Regions from separate parts of the Cupriavidus sp. 01L46 genome, predicted to be linked through region 3. Evidence: predicted binding sites of a transcription regulator. Region 3 holds the regulator's gene; each other region holds the start of a gene.

Region 1 (4,669 bases), on a different contig from region 3:
GCTCTGGCGCCGGAATCGCGCCACGGTGTCTTCCACTGCCTGGCGCAGCTCGCCATGCGCCAGCTTGCTGCGGAAGTTGAGCAGGAGTTCACGCACATCCTGGTAGCTTTCTTCCACACCGCAACGCAACAGCGGCACGATAGCGCGCGTCTCGTCCATATCGTTGCGCGAGACCGCATCTTCCAGCACCTGCACCTGCAGGTTCAGGTAGTTAAGGCCCTGGGCAATGCTGTCGTGCAGGCCCTGCGCCACCAGGTTGCGCTCTTCCACCACCGCGAGCTGGCGTGCGGTTTCCGACAGGTGCAGATGATCGAGCGCCACGCCGATATGCTGCCCCAGCGTCTCAAGCAGGCGTATGTCCGAAGCGGGCAGCTGCAAGGGATCGCGAAAATGCAGGGAGAAGGTGCCCAGCACCGCACGCTGCGTTTCGATGCGGAACACCGCAAGCCCCGGGAAGCCTTCCCTTGCGCAGCCAAAGCGCACACCGGCTGACGGCCCGCTGGCTGACAGCGCCGGGCCTTTGTTGAGGTCTTCGATCAGCACGACCGATTCGCTCGCCGCCTCGCCACAGAAGCACGCATCCACCTTCATGCAGTGCTCGGCCTCTTCCAGTTCCGCGGAGAGGCCGACCGATACCAGCAGATGAAGCTGGTTGTGGTCCGCATCGATCATGCGCACGCTGCCGCCGTCGGCATCGAACTGCTTCATCACGCGCTGCAAGAAGCCGCGGCAAAGCGCCTCGCCGTCGTTTGGCATATTCAGGAAGGCGGCCATGTCGTAGAGCGCCGCGAGGTCGCGGTTGTGCCGCGCCAACTCCGCCGTCTTCTGCGCCACGCGCGCTTCCAGATCCTGGTATAGCCCCTGCAGTTCGCCTGCCATCTGGTTAAAGCCTTGCGCCAGCATGCCGAACTCGTCGCTGGTTTCCACCGGCAGCCGCAGGGAGAACTCCCGCGCGGCCATGCGGTACAAGCCGTCCTGCAAGCGCATGACCGGAAGGATGATCCAGATGTAGAGCAGGTAGATGACGGCTACCGTGCCCATGCAGGCCATGGCCGCGAGTCCCGCCTGCGACAACCGCAGCAGGGTGGTCTTCATGGCGTTCTCTTGCTCGATCATGCTGACCAGGCGATTGACCTGATCCACGAAGGAAGCCAGCGCCGCCGGGTAGGTGGGCGGTTCGCCGTTCGCGGCGGCCAGGTCGGCGAGCGCGAGCGGCTTGATACGCCGGTGCCAGTCAAGGTCTACCCGGTCAAGTTGCGCGTGGATGCCAGGGTCGTCCGGCAGGAACAAGGGGCGTGCCGGATCGCCCTGGCGCAGGCGTGCCAGGGTGGCATCCAGCCCGGTGATCTGAGCCTCCAGTTGATGGCTTGCGCCGGCCCGTGCCCTGGCGAGCTCGATGGCGACGCGATTGGCACGCATGCGCAAGCTGCCGGCATCGTTGATGGCCGCGCCCGCGCCTTCGAGTTGCCATGACAGCCACAGCGTCCCGGAGATCATGGTCAGCACGATCAGCAGCGCGCCCAGCGAGAGCGAGACGATCCGCGTCGACAGGCGGTGGCGCAAGCCTGGCAACGCTGCCTGGGTACGCGGTGGGGTGACGGACGGCTCCGTGGCGGGAGCGGGTGGGCAAGGGGGCGTGAGGTCTACCATGGGGTTCCGGCCCCTGGCATCAGGTTTGCGCTCTGGAACGGCGCTTCAGGGGCTTGTCGCATTATTGACGGCAAGCCGGCGAGCGGGCTTGCGCCAGATCAAGGTCATATGCGGCTACAGGTAGTTCCTGGTGCACTTTCTGAAAATATCATGGCGTGACACAATGACGCGGCGCCGGGCCACGTGCTCGGAAAGCCTGCCGGACACCGCCGCCAACGGCTTTGCGCCGCGCGCTTGCATTCGCTCAGCAGCCCGGCCACGCCCTTGATGCCTGCATCGACCTAGGTCACCTGCCCGCCGTCCGCGCGAGGCCGTCAGGCCGCCGCGGCTGCCGCGCCTTGTGGCGTGCCCAGGCCTGTAGGCATTTCGCCGGTGAGCAGGTAGTGCATCAGTTCGCGTACCGGGCGGATGGCCTCGCCGAACGGCAGGCCCCCCTTGCCACGGAAGAACAGCCCGCGCTCCACGTCGCCGCGCATGGCCTGGGCCAGCTTGAGATCGATACAGAACTGGCCGACACGGCCGATGCCGTCACGCAGGCCGCAGGCCTGCAGGCAGTCGAAGCCTTCGAGGCAGTCGCGGACCTTGGCGCGGGCCTGCAGCGTGGCTTCGCGCGACAGGTAGCGCTTGAGCCATGGCGTCAGTACGGCGCGTGCCGGCAGGCCTGCCACGCTGGTGAATTCGCTCAGTTGTTCGGGGCGCGCGCTGGCCAGGACTTCCTTGAAAGCCGGGTGCGCATCCCCTTCCTCGGTCACGGCGAACGCCGTCCCCAGTTGCACGGCGCTGGCGCCTTCACCCAGCCAGTGGCGGACCTTGGCGTGGCTGTTGATCCCGCCCGCAAGGATCAGGGGCACACTTTCCCAGGCCAGCCCCAGTCCGGCGAACACTTCACGGCATTCGGCCAGCACGCGTGCGAAGGAGAAGCGCCCGTCTCCGATATCGTCGATGCGCGAGGCACCGAGGTGGCCGCCGGCGTGCGCCGGATCTTCGATGACGATGGCGTCAGGCAGGCGGTTCTTCTTCATCCACTTGCGCAGTACCAGCCCCACGCCGCGCGAATCCGACAGGATGGGGATCAAGGCAATGTCCGGGTGGCCGGCCGTGAGGTCGGGCAGGTCCAGCGGCAGTCCCGCGCCCATCACGATCGCATCGGCACCGCTCTCGCACGCCTGCCGGACCAGCGCGGCATGCGAGCTGACGGCCTTCATGACGTTGACCGCGATGGCGCCGCGCCCGCCCGCGAGGCGCCGCGCGCCCTGGATCTCGCGATCCAGTGCCACCAGGTTGGCCGCCTCTATCCTGGCCTTGTCGCGCGACCTGGCGGTGGCCGCCAGCAGGTCCGGGTGATGGTGGCGCAGGTCGATGCTGGCAATGGTGCCCATGCCGTTCTGGCTCGCCACCGCGCCCGCCAGCCGGTGCGCGGAAATGCCGATACCCATGCCGCCCTGTACCACCGGGACCAGCCGGCGGCCAATCAGCTTCAGCCAATGTTGTTGCATATCACTCTCGGTGAGGCATCCCGCTCGCCGGCGGAGATGCCGTGCGCGGCAGGAAAGCGGCATAGGTTTGCATGGACGCGCGCCGGGAAATTTGCGCTGGATCAATCAGCGCACGGCACGATACCAATGGCCTATGCCACTCGGCGGATGGCCCTCGTCCGGTGCGCGCGCCGCCGCGCACGCTTTTGCGCCTGGTCAACTGGTTCGTCGCGGGGCTTGGCTAGGATCCTGGCTCACAGGCGTTCGCCGCCGCCGTGGCGCATGCGGACTCCGAAACCCCGTTGAGCCTATCCAATGACATCCAACACATCCGGCGCAACGCGCCGACCGCAACTGGTTGCGCCCGCCGGCTCGCTGGCGGCGCTGCGCGTGGCGCTGCAACGTGGCGCCGACGCCGTCTACCTCGGCCTGCGCGACGCCACCAATGCGCGCAACTTCGGCGGGCTGAACTTCACCGAGGCCGACATCCAGGCAGGCGTGGCCGAGGCCCACGCGCAAGGCGCGGAAGTCTTGTTCGCCATCAATACCTTCGCGCAGATGGGCGCGGTGGCGAGCTGGCATCGCGCCGTCGATGCCGCGGCGGAACTGGGCGCTGACGCTGTCATCATGGCCGACCCCGGTCTCATGGCCTATGCCCGCGAGCGCCATCCGCAATTGCGTCTTCATCTGTCGGTGCAAGGCTCGGCCACGCACGCCGACGCCATCGCGCTGATGCGCGCGCGTTTCGGCATACACCGGGTGGTGCTGCCGCGCGTGCTGACGCTGGCGCAGATCGGCAAGCTTGCGCGCCAAACCGATGTGGAGCTCGAAGTGTTTGGCTTCGGCAGCCTGTGCGTGATGGCCGAAGGCCGCTGCCTGCTGTCTTCCTACGCGACCGGCGACTCGCCGAACAACAAGGGGGTCTGCTCGCCCGCGCACGCGGTACGCTGGGAAGAGCGCGAGGGAACCATGCAGGCGCGGCTGTCCGGCATCCTGATCGACAGCTACGCACCGGGCGAGCCCGCCGGCTACCCGACGTTGTGCAAAGGGCGGTTCGAGGTGGAAGGCGAACGGGGCTACGTGCTCGAGGAGCCGACCAGCCTCAACGCGCTGTCGCTGCTGCCGGCGCTGATCGGCATGGGCATCGCTGCCATCAAGATCGAAGGCCGCCAGCGCAGCCCGCGTTATGTGGGCGATGTGGTCGGCGTGCTGCGTGCGGCGATCGACGCGGCCTGCATCGATCCGGCGCGCTTCACAGCACGCCAGGAATGGCAGGGCGTGCTTGGCCGGCACGCCGAGGGTGACCAGGTTACCCAGGGCGCGTACGACCGGCCGTGGCGCTAAGAGAGGTCCGCCGTGCCTTTGCCTGCCGCATTCCTCATGCCTCACGGCATCCAACTTTCCTCTGGAACCAAACTGCCAATGAACGATTCGATGATCGACCCCGCCGCAGCCACGGCGGCCCGCTTCGGCATCTCGCTCGGCCCGCTGCTGTACTACTGGCCGCGTGCCACGGTCATGCAGTTCTATGCCGAGGTCGCCGA
Region 2 (3,600 bases), on a different contig from region 3:
TGAACGCGACTTGCGGCATGTCCCCAACGGGACGGCGCGAGCGGGCAAACCCAGCAGGAGACGATGCTCGGCGCCGCCAGGCCGTATCTGCTGCGTATCCTCTCGCACTCCGGCGCCCTGACCACGGTGGTGCCGCACTGGGCAAGATCGCGCCGGATCGGCTCTTCTCGCTTCGTCTCGCTCGGGGACAGCGCCGACGTCGACGTGGCGGACGTGCTCGACAATCTCGGACGTCCCCCCTACCCCCGTCCCGCCAGACGCCCCTCCCCGTGCTGCCCCGAATCCCCCTCCAGGCAAGCCACCACTTCCTCATCCTCAACCTGCGGAAACTCCCGATAATGCTCACCGACGGCGGAAAAATTGGCCGGCGACCGCAGGCAGACCACCTCATCCGCGTAACGCCGCACCTCGGCGAGCGAAGCCGGCGCGGCCACGGGCACAGCACATACCAGAAGGGCAGGATGCTGCTGCCGCACGGCATGCAATGCGGCAATCATGGTGGCGCCCGTGGCAAGCCCATCGTCCACCACGATCACCGTGCGCCCGTCCAGCGCACGCGCGGAGCGCCCCGGCGTGTATTGCTCCCGGCGGCGGCGCAGCAATGCAAGCTGTTCGTCGCGCTCCTGGTTGAGATAGCGGGAATCGGCGCCAACGCGCGCGGCGTAGGGCGTCACGTAGACCCAGCCGCTTTCATCGACCGCGCCGACCGCCATCTCGCGGTCGAATGGCGCCCCTAGCTTCCTGACCAGGACCACGTCCAGTTCGCCGCCGAGCCGGTCGGCGAGTATCTTGCCCATCGGCACGCCGCCCCGTGGAATAGCCAGCACCAGGGGATGGGCGTCGCAGTACCGGGAGAGCGCTTCGGCCAGCCGCGCGGCGGCCTCGTTCCTGTCCTGGAAAGTCATGACATCACCTCTTGCCGGCAAGGGGTTAGCTGGCTAGCCGGCCAGCGACTTCCATCGACGCCGTACGACGAAGTGTCTGCCAGGCTAGACGGCCCCCACGCGCGCCATGACCGCCCTGCCCGCCGGGTTGCCATGCCAGCCACCGGGCGGGCTTGCGGCCATCAAGCGCGGTGCCAATGAACATACAGGGTCTCGTCGGCGTCGGGATAGTCGATTTCCAGCTTGCCCCGATACGCATGATGCACGGCAGAGCCGATATCGCGTGCCAGGTGAAAGCCCGTGGTCGTGATGGTGATGCGATCCGCCTGAGCCTGCGTCGCCATGATGCGCTCCATCGGATGACTCTCTCTCATCAGGGCTTCGCGGTGCCGCACCAGCCCGAGAATCTCGTCCCGGTGCGCCTGCTGGAACGCCCCATCCAGCGTCAACTGCGCCGCGGGCACATGGTCGGCGACGCGGTGGCAGGCCGGGCACATCAGCGCCTTGGCGCCGGGCGGCACGGCCCGCCATTGCCAACGTCCTTTCAGTAAGACCGCGTGGCAAGCAGGACAGGAAGCGACGGCAGGCGCCTGCCCCGGCTGCTTGTAGGCATCGTGGATGAGATCCTCGGGAATTCGGTCCCAACGGGCCGGCCTGACCTGGCTCGAACGCTCACGGACTTTCATGTCTGGCTCCTGAAATCGACTCGGGCAGCGCCCATGCGGCCTGCCTGCTGTATGGCGGACTCACCTGGCGAGCCCGCCCACTGGAACGCCCGCCCATGCTCATCGCATGCCACTCGGCGCCCCGAACATGTGCTCGTGCTTGCGCTGGCACGGGGTGCAGCGTTTGGCCGTGGGATAGGCTTGCAGCCGCGGATAAGGAATGGGTTCGCCGCAGTCCAAGCACACGCCGTAGCTGAGCCTGGCGATCCGCTTACGCGCCACCGCTATGTCGGCCAGTTCCATGCGATAGTGTTCCGCCACGGCATCGTCCATGCGCTCCTCGGTGCCATGCTCGGCGAGATCCGCGTCGTCGCTCCCGCCGCGCTCGGCGGACACAGTACGGGAAACGGCTGCGGCATCCGCCTGGCCACGGATCCTTTGCTCTGCGCTGTCCAGCAAGGTGACGAGGCTGGAGAGTTGCTCTTTCGTTAAAGTTAAATCGGACATCGTCGACTCCCGGGCGCGGCAAAGTGCCTTCGGCGTAGCGCGCTGAACCCTCGTTCCGCTTCAATCTTCAATATAGTTGGTGGCTGCCAGTTAGCTTGATCCGCGTCAATCTCACTTCCGGCCATGCGCAGAGCTAGCCGCAGGCATGGTGCGCGTGGGCGCGGATGCAGCCTGCTCGATCGCATCGGCGACATCGCCCCGCGCCAGCGGCTCGTCCAACCCCAGCGTGCTGCATGCCGCCTTGCGCACAGGGACTGGCGCCTCGCGTACGCCATCGATGCGGATCAAGCGGCGCCAGTCGGCGTGACCTAGGATAAATGCTGGGCACCGCCGAGGATGTCGCCATGCACGAGACGATGCGCGCAATGATTTTCGAAGGCACCGGGCCGGCCCTGCGCCTGGCGCGAGTCCCCGTGCCAATTCCCGGCCCAGGCGAAGTACGTATCGCCGTGAGCACTTGCGGCGTCTGCCGCACCGACCTGCACATTGTCGACGGCGAACTCGCGCACCCGAAAGCGGCGCTCATTCCCGGACACGAAGTCGTCGGCAGGGTCGAGTCCTGTGGCGCTGGCGTGACAGACCTTGCCCCGGGCGACCGGGTTGGCGTGCCGTGGCTCGGGCAGACCTGCGGGCACTGTGGCTATTGCGCCGCGGGTCGCGAAAACCTGTGCGATACGCCGCAGTTCACCGGCTATACGCGTGACGGCGGCTACGCCGAGTACGTGGTAGCCGACCGCCGCTATTGCTTCCCGATCCCGGATCACTACGACGACGAGCATGCGGCGCCGTTGCTGTGCGCGGGCCTGATTGGCTACCGCACACTGCGCATGGCGGGCAACGCCCGTGAGGTCCGGTCTATCGGCATCTACGGATTTGGCGCGGCGGCCCACCTGGTGACGCAGATCGCCGTCGCCCAGCGGCGCGAGATCTTTGCCTTCACACGGCCCGGCGATGCCGCCGCCTGCCAGCTCGCCCGTGACACCGGGGCGTGCTGGACCGGTCCGAGCGACCAGCCCGCGCCGCAGCCGCTCGATGCCGCGCTGATCTTCGCACCGGTGGGTGCGCTGGTGCCGATGGCGCTGCAAGCCGTCGCCAAGGGCGGTACCGTGGTTTGCGGTGGCATCCACATGAGCGATATTCCGGCCTTCCCCTATCGCCTGCTATGGGAGGAGCGGTCGATCGTGTCGGTGGCCAACCTCACGCGCGACGACGGGCTGGAACTGATGCGAATCGCCCGGGCCACGCCGCTGCGCACCACCACGACGGTCTATCCGCTGGCGCAGGCCAATGCGGCGCTGGCCGACCTGCGCACGGGCCGCCTGGCAGGCGCGGCGGTACTGCGCATCGCCTAGCGTGCCTGCTGCCGGTGTGATTGGCAGGCAGCAAGGCAGAGGGCCGGCTAGTGAGCGTCGCCAAACGTGACATTGCTTGGGCAACCGACACATTGAACACGGTACAAAACACGGCACCAAACACGGCACCAATTAGAACTCCCCTTCCAAAAAGTGCCCCCTTCGGCACTAATGCCGTTCAGTTAAGAGCTG
Region 3 (3,828 bases):
GCGCAAGGCGGACCACAAGGCCGCCGGGCTGGGCTCGTGCGTGAATTGCAGCATCTGCGTGCAGGTCTGTCCCACTGGCATCGATATCCGAGATGGCCTGCAGTACGACTGCATTGGCTGCGGCGCGTGTATCGACGCCTGCAACCAGGTCATGGACAAGATGGCCTACCCGCGCGGGCTGATCCGCTATACGTCCGAGAACGCCATGCGCAGCGCGCTCTCCGAGACCGTGGCGCGCAAGCGCCTGGTGCGGCCGCGCACGGTGATCTACTCGGTGATATGGCTGGCGCTGGTCGCCGGCTTCATGGCCTCGCTGGCCATGCGCACGCCGCTCAAGGTCGATATCATCCGCGACCGCGGCGCGCTGGGGCGTGAGGTGGAAGGGCGCTGGATCGAGAACGTGTACCGGCTGCAGCTGATCAACACGACCGAGGCACCGATGCGCGTCGCCGTCAGCGCGGGCAGCGGCGAGCTCAAGGGCCTGGCCGTGGAATATGATCACGCTGCCGGCAACCTGGAACCCACATCCAATCGCCTGATTCCCATCCGGGTGCGCGTGCCGATCGAGTCCGCGGCGCAGGGCACGCACAAGATCGAGGTCACGGTCACCGCGGTGCCCGACGAGGGCGCGGGCAGCCATGGCGCAGAGATTCGACAGAGCACCAGCTTTATCGTGCCGCGCAATCTATGAGGCGGCGGGGACGCTGGATGCACCAATCCGTACGCAACATACGGGATCTAGATCTAGAGGAGGAGGCCAGATGACGCAGCAAAGCAATCCCTGGTGGAAGGAGCCATGGCCGTGGCTGCTGATGAGTGGGCCGTTCGTGGCCATGGTGGCCTGCGGGGTCACGATCTGGCTGGCTATGACCCACCCGGATCCACCCATTGAGGAAGGGGTGGCGCGCCACGGCCTGGTGGTCGAGAAGGCGGGCAGCGCGGCACGCCAGGCAGCGCCGGTCGCGGCGCAAGCGAGGTGATCATGAGACTACGCTGGCTGATGTGGGTGCTGTGGCCCGCTTTCCTGGTCGCCGGGCTGACCACCGCGCTGGTATTCTCCATGGTCGATCCCGGCGACCTGCGCTTCTTCGGCCAGCCGGTCGATGCATCGCGGGAGGCGGTCTACACCGTGGGCTTCCTGATCGCGTGGGTGCTGTGCGCGCTGTCGAGCGGCTTGACGCTGTACACCATGCCCACGCGGCTGGCGGACACGGACGAGCTGGAGTGATTGCGATGCGCGCCTTGCCGGTTCAGGCCAGCAGGCGCGGCATCGCGGCGTGCCGCCGCGGGCGAGGGCGGCCCGCGACGAGCACGTCAGCAGGATTTGTTGACGATCTGCTTGATCCCCACCATGTCGACCAGCTTGACGTGCCGCTGGCGGATCTGGATCAGGCCGGCTTCCGCAAAGCGCGAGAACAGGCGGCTGACGGTTTCGAGCTTGAGCCCCAGGTAGCTGCCGATTTCCTCGCGGCTCATGCGCAGCACGAACTCGGAGGCCGAATAGCCGCGCGCGGACAAGCGCTCGGACAGGTTGATCAGGAAAGCGGCAAGCCGCTCCTCGGCGCGCATCGATCCGAGTGTGATCAACATGACCTGGTCCTGCGAGATCTCCTTGCTCATCAGGCGCATGAACTGGTGCTGCAGGGAAGGCAGGACGTTGGACAACGTCTGGAGATCGCCGAAGCGCACCACGCAGACTTCGGTATCTTCCAGCGCGGTGGCATCCGACGCGTGCTGCATCTCGCCGAGGCCGTCAAGGCCGACGACTTCGCCGGGAAGGTGGAAGCCCGTGATCTGCGAGCGGCCGTCTTCCATTGTCAGGTGGGTCTTGAGCGTGCCGAAGCGGATCGCGTAGACGGCGGTGAGAGGATCGCCGAGGCGGTACAGGGTTTCGCCCTTGCGTACGCGCACCCGGTCCTGGACCAGCGTATCCATCTTTTCGAGGTCCTGCTGCGACATGCCGACGGGCAGGCAGAGCTGGCCGAGCGAGCAAGTGGAGCAGCGGGGCGACATCTCGGTAATGGGAATGGTGGTGAGCAATTGGGGCCTGTCGGTTTAGCGCAGTCAATCAAGCGCGATGTGGCAGGCGCATTGAGTTGAGAGCTTGACGTTGAGAGTCGTCGATTGGAAGCGCCATCCACATCGGCCTGGCGCGCGGGTCTTGCGGCAGTGCGCTATCTGTGCAGCGCGGCTTGCCGTGCCCGTCGTCATGTTGTGCGAGCGCGCTGGTGTGCGCGGGCGCAAGGCCTCATGTTGATAGCGCCTCTTGGAGCTGCGGGGGCGCGTTCGACGCATTTTACCGCGCCGGACGTTGCGATTGTGTGATTGGGAGGAGAAGTTGACCATAGGCGTGCTTATCAGCGTATTTACCCTGGCTTTGCTGGGCGGCGTGCACTGCGCCGCCATGTGCGGCGGGATCGCGCTGGCGGCGGAGCAGGGCGGCGTTGCGCGCGTGCCTGCCACGGTGCTCCGGCGTCCCGGCCATTGGTTGCTGGAACTGCTTGTCATGCATGCCGGGCGGCTTAGCATGTATGCGGTGCTGGGGGCCTTGCTGGGCGCCCTGGGCGCTGGCGTCTGGGGGGCGCAGTACCTGCCGCTGCAGCGCTGGCTGTTTGGGATCGGCAGTGTGATGCTGGTGTTGTCGGGCTTGTGGATGTTGCGCGGGCGCACCATGGGTACGGGTTGGCTGGAGCGGCTCGCCGCCCGTGGCGCGGGCGGCTTGCTGCGCGGCCTTGGCGCCGTCGGGGCGCGCTTGCCGGCTGCGGCCCGGGCGCAGGGGCAGGGCCRGTTGCTGCGCCGCTACGGCATGGGGCTGGCCTGGGGGCTGGTCCCGTGCGGCATGGTGTACGGCGCCCTTGCCATGGCATTGCTGGCCGGCAATGCCGCGTCGGGCGCGCTGGTGATGGCCGTGTTTGGCCTGGGCACCCTGCCGAATCTGCTGGTGATCTCGGGCCTGTCCGGCTATCTCAGGCAGCTTTCGCGGCGCCCGGCGTTGCGGGCTGGCGCTGGCCTTGCGGTGGTGGCCTTTGGCTTGGCCGGGGTGGCGCGCGCGCTGCTTTTGCCTGAGACGCTTGCCGCGCACGGATTCTGTCTGGTCTTCTGAAGCGCTGTTTCGTGGTGTATCTGTCACTTCCTTGCTGAGGTAGCTGTGCGAATCGGTTGCAGGTTTGCCAGGGAATGCCATACAATCGCAAGAACAGCGATATCGCGCAGCGTACTTCATCGTGGCATCGTCAGGTAGCATCCGCTGCTCAGGGATGCATGCCAGGAACACCAAGGCAGGCATCAGCGCCAGGGACCGTTCCCCATCCGCCGTCCGGTTCACAAGATTCGGTTCAAAAGACCAGCTACGGCAGGGCGGGGTGAAATAGGCCAGCAGGCCCGATATCCGTATTTTCTTGCACCCGGCGCGTTCGATGATAGACGCCGCGCCGGACAGGTCCGCCACATCAGGGGGAAGGCGCGACGCAAGGGCTCCGTCGACTGGCAGATAAAGCCGGTGGCCGGGCGATCTCCTGCCGGTCAGGTCCGGCACCCGATGCAATAGAAGAAGGCGCACGGCTGGCATGCATCAAGCATGCGGTTGGCTGCGCGGCCAGATGGCGGTGGCAATCCCTACCGCTGAACCCGCAATCTCCAGTGCGCCCGGGATCAACCGGGGCGCAGGTGCAAAGACAGGCTGCACGCAATCAACATGAATACCCAAGAGGCGAAGATCGTCCTCGAGACCGCGCTGATCTGCGCGCAGGAACCCTTGCGCGTCAATGACTTGCGCCGGCTGTTTGCCGACGACGTCGGTGCCGACACCATTCGCGTGCTGCTCGAAGA
Region 4 (10,259 bases), on a different contig from region 3:
TGTCGCTCCGCCGCAAAGCGATCGCGATACGGCTCAGGCATTGGGCAAGCAAGTCGCCGAGGTTGCCACCCGGTTCATCTACGGCACGCGCTGACTGAGCGGAGTCAAGATTGAGAAATGTCCGCTTGACCCGAGGACATGCCGGGAAGAAGATTCCCGGGTACTTCGGCGCCGGCACCAGCGGTTGGTGGCATGCGCCTCCACGACGATCGGCGGACACGACACATCGCTCACCCGGCGCGCGCTCCGCCCCTACCCATCCGACCCACCATGCGCATCCAGTGCGCAGGTGCAGGTGCTTAAGGAGCGACAACGATGGACATGCGTGCGTCTGCGCTTCATGTGGAAGCACCTTCCCGTCGCGGCCGGGAGACTCAGCAGTCCATGTGGTCCGCCGCGATTGCGGATCGGGATAGCTTCCTGCACTGGTCACGAACCGGGCTCAATGAACTGATCCCGCACCAGATGTCCGCATTCGGCCTGACCACCAAACATACCTTGGGGGTCAGGCCGCTCGAAACGTTCACCTTTCGTGTGCCGGAGGCATACCTGCAGCAGGTTGCGCGTAGCCCCGGCATAGGCTGCCCGGTTTTTTCGCACTGGATCCTGGCACGCACCCCTCAGTTTTTCTGCCCGGACGTGGCTGGCGAGAACGTAGCACTGGCGTCGCTATTCAAGCAATACGCGCTTGGCAACCTTTTTCTCCACGGACACGTCGATGCGGACCGTGGGCTGGCATCTTATTTCGCGCTGTTCGGCGTGGATACGGCGCGCCGCGCTCACCACGAGCACCATGCCGAGGCGGTTGCCCTCAGGGTCCACGAGGCTCTCGCCAGGATCCACCACCTCAGAGGGAGCGGCAATCCTGCAGGCGCGGCCGCACGATCCCTCACCAAGGCGGAGCAAGCGGTCTTCCATTGGCTCCGCCAGGGCAAGACCAATTGGGAAATCGCACGCATCCTCAACAAGAGCGAGTGGACGGTAAAGACCCAGGTTCAACACATCCTGCGCAAACTGGATGCCAGAAACCGGCAGGTGGCGATATCCCGCTAAGAGGCCGTTTCAACATGAAGTGAGGCGGTTCTGGCTAGGCGCGCAGCCGCAGACAGTACAAGTGGTACGGCAAAGGCCGCGCAACCATACCGTTGCCCGCTTCAGCCGGCTGGGGCCGCCTGCGCCGCGCCACCCTGGCTGGCCGCTACCGCCTGCCGCAAACGCGCCACGCCTTCCACAATCTGCGCATCGGACGCGGTGGCGAACGATAGCCGCAGCGCGGGCGAGCGCTGCCCGTCCACGCCAAAGCTGGCGCCCGGCACATACATCACGCGCGCCGCGATGGCGTGCGGCAACAGGCTGGCCGCGTCGGCCACGCCGTCGATCTCGCACCACAGGAACATGCCGCCTTGCGGGGTTTCGCAGCGCAGCGCGGGGCCGAAGGCATCGGCCAGGGCCTGCACCATCAGGTCGCGCTTGTGGCGGTAAAGGTCGATGATGCGCGCGGTCTGGCGGGGCAGCAGGCCATCCTCCAGGCAGCTTGCCATGGCTAGCTGCAGCCACGGCGAGGTGCACAGATCGCAGACTTGCTTGGCGATCACCGCGCGCCGCAGGATTTCGGCGGGCCCGGCCATCCAGCCCAGGCGCAGCCCGGGCGCCATGGTCTTGGAAAAGCTGCCAAGGTAGATCACCCACGGTGTCAGCGCGGGATCCTGCGCGGCAAGCGACAGCAGCGAGGGCAGCGGCTCGCCGTCAAAGCGCAGGCTGCCGTAGGGATCGTCCTCCACCACCACGATGCGGTGCTGCGCGGCGAGCGCGAGCACGGCGCGGCGGCGCGCCAGCGCCAGCGTGCGCCCGCTCGGGTTGGCGAAGGTGGGCACCAGGTAGAGCAGGCGCGGCCGCTCGGCGTCGGGGCAATCCGCCAGCATGGCGGCAAGGGCCTGCACGCACAGCCCGTCCTGGTCGGAAGGGATGGCGCGCACGGCGGCGCCGGCCAGCCGCAGCGCCTGCACGGCGGCGGGATAGGTCGGCGTTTCCACCCACACCGGCGTGCCCGGCGCGACAAAGGCCTGCACCAGCAGGTCGAAGCCTTGCTGCGAGCCCGAAGTCACCACGACCTGCTCCGGTGGCAACGGCGCGCCACGCTCCGCCATCAGCACGGACAATGCCTGGCGCAGCGCGGGCATGCCCTCGGTCGGCCCGTACTGCAGGCATTGCGCGGGAACAGTGGCCATGGCCATGGACGCGGCATCCTGCAGCGCGGCGGCATCGAAGCTGGCCGGCGAGGGGTAGCCACCCGCGAACGAGATCATGTCCGGCAGGCTCATGTAGGGAAACAGCTCGCGAATGGGCGAGCCTTGCGGCTCCCGCATGGCCGGCGCGAACGCGTACGGATGGACTGGCGTGCTCATGAGAGACTCGGTATTGGATCAGTCGATCGGTCGATCAGTCGACGGTGGCGCCGGAGAGCTTGACGATCTCGCCCCACTTGCGGCGATCGTTGCGCACCAGTTCGGCGAACACTTCCGGCGAGTTCGGCGCCAGCTCGGCGCCCTGCTCGCGCAGCTTGGCCTGGATGGCGGGATCGCTGGTGGCGCGTGCCAGGTCGCGGCTGATCTTCTGCGCAATCGCGGCGGGCAGGCCCTTGGGTGCGAACAGGCCGAACCACGGGCTGGCGTCGAAGCCTTCGACCGGCCCTGCCGCTGCCACGGTGGGCACATTGGGCAGCGCCGCCGACCGGGCTGCGGAGGTGACCGCCAGCGCCTTGAGCTTGCCGGCACGGACGAACTGGATCGATGCGGGCAGGTTGTCGAACATCACGTCGACGCTGCCGCCCATCAGGTCGGCCAGCGCCGGGCTGCTGCCCTTGTAGGCGACATGGCTCATCTGCGTGCCGGTCATGCGCTGGAACAGCTCGCCCGCCAGATGGGTCGACGTGCCGTTGCCGGCCGAGGCCATATTGACCTTGGCGGGATTGGCCTTGAGGTAGGCGATGAACTCCGCCAGCGTGGTCACGCGGGCGCGTTCCGCAAACGCCGGCGAGATCACCACCACGTTGGGCACCTTGGCCACCAGCGACACGGGCACGAAGTCCGCGGCGGCGTCGTAGGGCAGCTTCTTGTACAGCGTGGGATTGATGCCGAACTCGCCGACCGAACCCATCAGCAGCGTGTAGCCATCCGCCGGCGACTTGGCGGCCACGCCGGTGCCAACGATGCCGCCGGCGCCGGGACGGTTGTCCACCAGCACCGGCTGCTTCCACATCACGGTGAGCTGGTCGCCGATCATGCGCGCCACCATGTCGGTGGTGCCGCCCGCCGGGTACGGCACGATGATGCGGACCGGCTTGTTAGGGAAGTCGTCCGCACTGGCCGGGGCCGCGGTCACGGCCAGCAAGCCCATTGAAATGCCGCAATGGCCGATGATGCGAAGCAGTCGATTCATGCCGGTCTCCTCGTTTCCTTATTGGTTGTGATGTCCCGTCTCTTGTCTCTTGGGGGGCGGGGAACGCCGGAAGGCCTATAGGCAACATTCCGGGAGTTCGGCATTTTTAGTCATCAACTTTTTTACATCAAGCGAGATTTACGCATAGGATGATAACTTTAATGCATCAACCTGGGGTACCAGTGAGATGCCTAAGTCAACCGCCCCTTGCCACTCGCCCCATGAGCGCCTCCCGCATTCCCAGCCTCAGCAGCCTGCGCGCCTTTGAAGCCGCCGCCCGCCACCAGAACCTTCGCCGGGCCGCGGCGGAGCTCTGCCTGAGCGAGAGCGCCGTCTCGCGCCAGATCGCCACGCTGGAAAGCCAGCTCGGCGTGGCGCTGTTCCACCGCGCCAACCAGCGCGTCAGCCTGACGCCGGCCGGCTCGCTCTACGGTTACCAGGTACGGGAAAGCCTGCAAAAGCTGCAGCGCGACACGCTGGACATCATGGCGCACGAGGGCGCGGGCGGCATCGTGGAACTGGCCTGTGTGCCGACCCTGGCGGTGGAATGGCTGATCCCCCGCTTGCCCGCGTTCTACGCGCAGCATCCGCAGGTGGTGGTCAACTTCAGCGCGCAAGCGGATGTGTTCCTGTTCGACGGCACGCCGTACGACGCCGCCATCCACTACGGCGAAGCCAACTATCCGGGCGGCCGCGCCGACCCGCTGTTCGATGAAGAATCAGTGCCGATCTGCCATCCGGAGCTGTTTGCCGGCGAGGGGCCGGTCAGCGCCCAGCGAATCGCGCAGGCGCCCTTGCTGCACCTGTCGACGCGCCGGCTGGACTGGAAGAACTGGATGGAAGCGGCCGGCGTGGGCGATGTCAACGCCATGCGCGGCACGCGCTATGACCACCACAGCATGGTGATCAGTGCCGCCCGCGCCAAGCTGGGCGTGGGCCTGGTGCCGCGCTTCCTGGTGGAGGAGTACCTGGCGCTGGGCCTGCTGGTGATGCCGGTAGCACAGGCCATGCGCTCGCAGCGCGCCTACTACCTGGTGGCACCGGACTCGCGGCCGATGAGCGATGCGATGTCGCGCCTGCGGACCTGGCTGCTGGCAGCGGCGCAGGATTTTGCGGCACGGCAGGCCTCGGGGCGGGCCCCGGGGCCTGCACAGGACGCTTGATCAGAAAATTTGAATATCGAATACGATACCGGGGCCCTTATCGATCCCGCGCCAGATCTATCCTTTGTCACATGGAGACAGAACATGTTCTCCCAATTTCAACAAGGCAGATAGATCATGAGAATTACCACCGCCCGCCTGTTCCTCGCTGCCGCCATCGCCGGCACCGCCCTGCTCTCCTTGAACTCCGCCTTTGCCGCGGACACCAGCGGCACCCACGCCGGCGACAACTACGGCTACGTGCACCGCTCGGCCGACGCCTACACCGATGGCGCGCGCAAGATCGACGCGTTCAGCAATGGCGCCCGCACGGTCAAGCACGACTATCCGTTCGGTTTCTCCGTGTGAGCAAGCAAGCGCTGCACAGGAAGCACAGACAGCAGGAACGCATCATGACCGTCAAAGACACCGCCCTGATCCTCGCCGGATGGATCGCCGCCTGCCTGGGCAGCGGCTACCTCGTGACCTTCGCCGCGCAGGCGCTGCAGCGTTAGGGATGACACACTTGCGCGCCTGAGCGGTTGAGCGCTGGCAAGGCAAGCACCGCGCATTTGGCATGATTCCGGATGTCCGAAACGGCCGTGCACCTGCCCCAGGCCTGCCGCGCCTGCTACCGCCCGCTCAGCCCTTCACGTTGGCAGCCTCCAGCGCTTCGGCCAGTTTGCGCCCGGCATCCAGCGCCGCCGGAAAGCCACAGTACACCGCGCTGTGCACCACCAGTTCATGCAATTCCTGCGGCGTCACGCCATTGGCCAGGGCGCCGCGCAGATGGCCGGTCAGTTCCTGCGGCCGGTTGAGTGCGATCAGCATCGATACCGTCGCCAGGCTGCGCTGCTTGCGGTCCAGGCCGTCACGCGTCCACACCGTGCCCCACGCGAACTCCGTCACCAGTTGCTGCAGGCCGACATCGCCCTGCTGTTGCGCGGCGTCGAACGCGCGCTGCACGTATTGTTCGCCCATGACTTCCGAACGTACCTGCCGGCCGGCTTCGAAGGCCGGCGTTTGCGTGTAGGCGGCAGGGTCTTGCTTGGCTTGCGTCATCTTGCTATATCCGGTGATTGCATGAGTCATCGGGCAGGCACGCCGCATCCTGGCGGATGCGCGGCGCCTGCGGCGTTGCGCCTTACTTGAACGGTGTCTGCAGGATGCCCATCACGGTACGGATGCCATCGCGGTAGTTGCCCAGCCGCATGTTCTCGTCGTAGCTGTGCTGGTTATTGTCCGCATTGACCAGCGGCACGATCACGAACGGCGCCTGCAGCGCCTGCACCGCCGCACCGGTCGGCACGGTGCCGCCCATCATGCGGATCTGCACCGGCGCCTTGCCGTAGGACTGCTGCATGGCCTGTGTGAGCCACCGGCTGATCGGCGCCGACAGGTCCGTGCGCGCGGCGGAGCTGGAGGCCGAGACCTCGCCCGCGGTGACCGAGGCAAGCTTGGGATAGCGCGCGCGTTCGTCGTCGGTGGGCTCGCCCTTGACCAAGTGGTAGCCCTGTTTTTCCACGTGCTGCCTGACGAGGGCGAACAGGGATTCCGGGCTGGTCTCCGGCACGGTGCGGATATCGATATCGGCCACCGCCACTTCCGGAATGACGGTACGGGCCTTCTCGCCCACGTCGCCGGCGGCCATGCCGCGCACGTTCAGCGTGGGGTACTGCATGGCTTCCTGGTAGTTGGCGCCAACACGCTCGGCCCGCGCGATGCCCAGGCGGCGGCGCAGCGCGGCCTCGTCGTCGGGCACGGCGGCCATGATGCGGCGTGCGCGTTCATCGATCTTTACCGGCTTGTAGTAGCCGGCAATGGTGACGCGGCCGTCGTCATCCTTCATGGTGGCGAGCAGGTTCGCCAGCCGCTGCGCGGGGTTGGCGGCATAGTTGCCATAGTGGCCGCTGTGCAGGCCCTGGCTGGCGCCGAACACCTTGAGCTGCACCAGCAGCACGCCGCGGTTGCCGAAGATCAGCGTGGGCTGGTTGCTCTGGTGCATGGGGCCATCGAAGATCACCATGCCGTCATTGCGCAGCAGCGCCAGGTTGTCAGCGATCACCTTGCCCAGCGACGGCGAGCCCTTCTCTTCCTCGGAATCCAGCAGCACCTTGATATCGACCGCAGGGTCCACCCCGGCGGCCTTGAGCGCATCCATGGCGGCCAGGAACATCACGATGGGGCCCTTGTCGTCCGACGACGAACGCCCGAACACGCGCCACTCGGGATCGACCTGGCCGGCATAGAGTTTGTCCAGCGGCAGCGCCTCCCACTTGCCATTGGCGCTGCGCGCCTTGAGCGTAGCCTCCCACGGGCTGGGCTGCGCCCATTGCGACGGCGTTACCGACTGGCCATCGAAATGCATGTAGAACAGCACGGTCTTGCGCGGGCCAGCGCTTTGCTGCGTGCTAGCGGGGTATTCGGCGTAGACCATCGGCTTGCCGTTATTGGGCAGCTCGCGCGCCTGGAAGCCACGCCGGGCGAAGGCCTTGACCAGCCAGTCCGCATTCTTCTGGATATCCGCGGGCACGGTGGCGTCGTTGGGCAGGGCCAGCAATTCGACCCATTCGCGGTAACTGCGCGCCGCGGCCTGGTCGGCCTGCTGCTGCAGCTGCATGCTGTCGAGCGTGGCGGCATGCGCGCCCGCGGCCAGCAGCATGGCGCCGAGGGCGCCGCACACGGTCGCGCGGACGGCGCTGTGCAAGGGGGACTGGAAGATGCGGGAACGGGTATGCAGGTGGGCGAAATGCGGCGCGCTGCCAGGCGCGCCGGCAAGGAAACGTAGTCTCATGGCTCTTGTTGGATAGGAAAGTGCATGGCAACGGATACGGCGGGCGGGCCGCAAGACACCCGCGCGGCCCGCACCGGCAGTCTGAACCGCTACAGGCCACTTGTCCATGCACGACGCCCCTGGCGGCGCGCCTTCATTGGGCCCGGCAACGCGCAGGCGCCCTCAGGGGCCCTGCTCGTCGGGCGACTGCGCAAAGCCCTCCTCGCGGCGCGCAATAGCACTGGCCAGCCCGAACTCCATGGCAAAAAGCAGGATCAGCGCGAGCATCGCCAGCGCGCCGATCGCCAATCGATAGTAGACCCACATGGCGGCAAGCCGGAACATCCGACAGAGTTGTCCTATCTGCAGCGTAGATTTCCCTACGTCAAAACGGCGCTGAGATGCCACGGCGCGGTGCAAAAAAGCTATCAAAACGGGGAATGGAAGACTCGTGGAAGGCGCAGGCGATTGCACCCGACTTGATCTGGATCCAGGCAAGGTTGCCCGCAGGGTGCCATCATGACCCTGGTGACCGCCCCCGAACCACCCCGGCGGGGGCCGCCATGCCGACAACGATCACAGCCATTACAGGAGATAGCCGCCATGACCAACATCGTGCTCGCCACCGACGGTTCGCCCTTTTCCGACGCGGCCGCCCGCTTCATCGCCGAAGGCAAACTGCTGCAAGGCGGCTTTACCGTGCATGTGGTCCATGTGACGCCCGATGTCACCGGACAGGTACGCGCCTTCGTCAGCAAGGAAACCATCGACGCCTGGCATCAGGAAGAAAGCGGCAAGGCCATGCAGTCCGTGGCCGACATCCTCGGCGCCGCAGGCATCGCCTTCGAGCAACACGCGCTGCACGGCTTTGCGCCGGAACGCATCGTCGCCTACGCCGCCAGCGTCGACGCACGCGGCATCGTCATGGGCACGCACGGCCGCGGCTCGTTCTTCGATGCGGTGATTGGTTCGGTGGCGGGACGGGTGCTGGCGCACGCCCCGTGCCCGGTAGTCCTGGTCAAGGCCCCGGGCAAGAAGTAAGGCAGCCGGCCCAGGCTGGCCGGTGCCGGGTCAGACCGGCCAGAGCGGCGGCTCGTCCATCAGCGCGACCTGCTCGCGCAGTTCGAGGATGCGGTCCTGCCAGTAGCGGGCAGTCCCAAACCACGGGAATGCCGCCGGAAAGGCCGGATCGCGCCAGCGGCTGGCCAGCCAGGCGCTGTAATGCAGCAGGCGCAGCGTGCGCAGCGCCTCGATCAGGTAAAGCTCACGCGGCTGGAATTCCGCAAAATCCTCATAGCCGGCCAGGATGTCGGCCATCTGGCCCTGCTGGGCGGCGCGATCGCCTTCCAGCAGCATCCACAGATCCTGCACCGCCGGCCCCATGCMGCTATCGTCGAAGTCGACAAAGTGCGGCCCGGGCGGGCGCGAACCCGCATGCGACTCCTCGATCCACAGCACATTGCCGCGATGGCAATCGCCGTGCAGCCGCAACTGCGCTACATCGCCCGCGCGCTCGAAGCAACGGCGAGCGCCATCCACGGCGAGATCGGCAACCGCCTGCCAGGCGGGGCGCAGTTCCAGGGGAATACAGTCTTGCGCCAGCAGCCAGTCGCGCGGGGCCACCCCGAAGGTGTCCACGTCGATGGTGGGGCGTGCCTGGTAAGGATGCGTGGCGCCGAGCGCATGGATGCGGCCGATGAAACGGCCAAGCCAGGTCAGCGTGTCCGCACGATCCAGCTCCGGCTCGCGCCCCCCGCAGCGAGGAAAGACCGCGAAGCGAAAACCCGCGTGCGCCAGCAGCGTGGCGCCGTCGCGCGCGATGGCCGGCACCGCCGGAATCTCGGCGTCGGCCAGTTGCCGCACGAAAGCGTGCTCTTCCAGAATGGCCGCGTCGCTCCAGCGGCCGGGGCGGTAGAACTTGACCACCACCGGCGCGCTGCCTTCGATCCCCACCTGCCAGACCCGGTTCTCATAACTATTGAGCGCCAGCAGGCGGCCGTCCGGCTCGAAACCGGCGGCCTCCATCGCATCCAGCATCAGGTCCGGCGTGAGGCTGGCGTAGGGCACGCCATCGGCATCGGTGAGCGTGCCGCCGTCGCCGGGCACCTGAAGGTCAAACCCTGAACTGGACATGGCGCGTGGCAGCCGTTGGGGAACGTTGTGGAGTTAGCGCGTGGGCTTGGCGCGCTGGCCGCCCAGCAGCGCGGCTTGCGGCGCCGGACGGCGACCGCGTGCGGCCGGATCCTGTCCGGTGCGCGGCTGCGCAACATGGGTGTTGGCACCGGCGCGGTTGCCGTTGACGTCGCCATTGCGATCGCGGTTGCCATTGCCATTGCCATTGCCACTGCCATTGCCATTGCCGGCGGCACGGTTGCCGTTGGCCTCGCCAGTGCGGTTGCCATTGGCCTGACCGTTACGCGGGTTGCCTTGGCCGGCCGAAGCCGGTCGTCCGCTGCCCTGCGCCGGGCGTTGGCCCTGTGCCTGCGGCGCGCGGCGCTGGCCTTGTCCATCGGCGGCGGCGGGAGCCTGGCTGCGGCCTTGCGGCGCGCGTGCCGGACGTTGCTGGCGCTCGCCAGCTTCTGCCGCCGGTGCGCGGCCGCGCGGCTGGCCGCCGGCGGGTGCCTGGCCGCGGCCACGGCCACCACCACCATTGCCCTGGCCCTGGCCGCGTGCCTGCCGGCCCTTCTGGATCGGCTCGGCCGGAATGCTCGGATCGACCTCGAAGCCCGGCAAGATGGTTTGCTCGATCTGGCGCTTGATCAGCCGTTCGATATCGCGCATCAGCGAGATTTCATCCACGCAGACCAGCGAGATCGCCTCGCCCTCGGCGCCGGCGCGGCCGGTACGGCCGATACGGTGCACGTAGTCTTCGGGCACGTTGGGGAGGTCGTAGTTGACCACGTGGG

Evidence for each region. Region 3 encodes FNR, which switches genes on or off when oxygen is low (the NO sensors DNR and NnrR bind a similar motif). Its sites were predicted from a motif close to TTGATNNNNATCAA; they were not measured.
Region 1: AC1DS3_RS26340 (type IV pili methyl-accepting chemotaxis transducer N-terminal domain-containing protein) is a predicted target of FNR. The motif match lies at 1,739-1,752, and genes of this name have one in related genera.
Region 2: AC1DS3_RS36195 (TraR/DksA family transcriptional regulator) is a predicted target of FNR. The motif match lies at 2,152-2,165, and genes of this name have one in related genera.
Region 4: AC1DS3_RS21700 (universal stress protein) is a predicted target of FNR. The motif match lies at 7,833-7,846, and genes of this name have one in related genera.

Annotation. Positions count from the first base shown of each region.
Region 1 covers NZ_JBFTSF010000190.1:6,600-11,268, reverse strand. The annotation lists gene AC1DS3_RS26340 (type IV pili methyl-accepting chemotaxis transducer N-terminal domain-containing protein) at 1-1,650, opposite strand, end outside; gene AC1DS3_RS26335 (NAD(P)H-dependent flavin oxidoreductase) at 1,965-3,146, opposite strand; gene ubiU (ubiquinone anaerobic biosynthesis protein UbiU) at 3,441-4,469, shown strand; gene AC1DS3_RS26325 (U32 family peptidase) at 4,548-4,669, shown strand, end outside.
Region 2 covers NZ_JBFTSF010000436.1:80-3,679, reverse strand. The annotation lists gene AC1DS3_RS36210 (hypothetical protein) at 64-339, shown strand; gene AC1DS3_RS36205 (phosphoribosyltransferase) at 240-905, opposite strand; gene AC1DS3_RS36200 (BCAM0308 family protein) at 1,067-1,570, opposite strand; gene AC1DS3_RS36195 (TraR/DksA family transcriptional regulator) at 1,670-2,056, opposite strand; gene AC1DS3_RS36190 (zinc-dependent alcohol dehydrogenase family protein) at 2,401-3,408, shown strand.
Region 3 covers NZ_JBFTSF010000382.1:1,398-5,225, forward strand. The annotation lists gene ccoG (cytochrome c oxidase accessory protein CcoG) at 1-691, shown strand, start outside; gene AC1DS3_RS34830 (membrane protein) at 762-980, shown strand; gene AC1DS3_RS34835 (hypothetical protein) at 983-1,228, shown strand; gene fnr (fumarate/nitrate reduction transcriptional regulator Fnr) at 1,315-2,040, opposite strand; gene AC1DS3_RS34845 (sulfite exporter TauE/SafE family protein) at 2,339-3,103, shown strand; partial or broken gene AC1DS3_RS34850 (SMC-Scp complex subunit ScpB) at 3,695-3,828, shown strand, end outside.
Region 4 covers NZ_JBFTSF010000126.1:6,780-17,038, reverse strand. The annotation lists gene AC1DS3_RS21745 (hypothetical protein) at 1-94, shown strand, start outside; gene AC1DS3_RS21740 (helix-turn-helix transcriptional regulator) at 316-1,053, shown strand; gene AC1DS3_RS21735 (aminotransferase-like domain-containing protein) at 1,155-2,405, opposite strand; gene AC1DS3_RS21730 (Bug family tripartite tricarboxylate transporter substrate binding protein) at 2,440-3,396, opposite strand; gene AC1DS3_RS21725 (LysR substrate-binding domain-containing protein) at 3,660-4,601, shown strand; gene AC1DS3_RS21720 (hypothetical protein) at 4,719-4,949, shown strand; gene AC1DS3_RS21715 (carboxymuconolactone decarboxylase family protein) at 5,223-5,642, opposite strand; gene AC1DS3_RS21710 (M20/M25/M40 family metallo-hydrolase) at 5,725-7,242, opposite strand; gene AC1DS3_RS21705 (hypothetical protein) at 7,537-7,698, opposite strand; gene AC1DS3_RS21700 (universal stress protein) at 7,957-8,394, shown strand; gene AC1DS3_RS21695 (serine/threonine protein kinase) at 8,425-9,486, opposite strand; gene AC1DS3_RS21690 (DEAD/DEAH box helicase) at 9,520-10,259, opposite strand, start outside.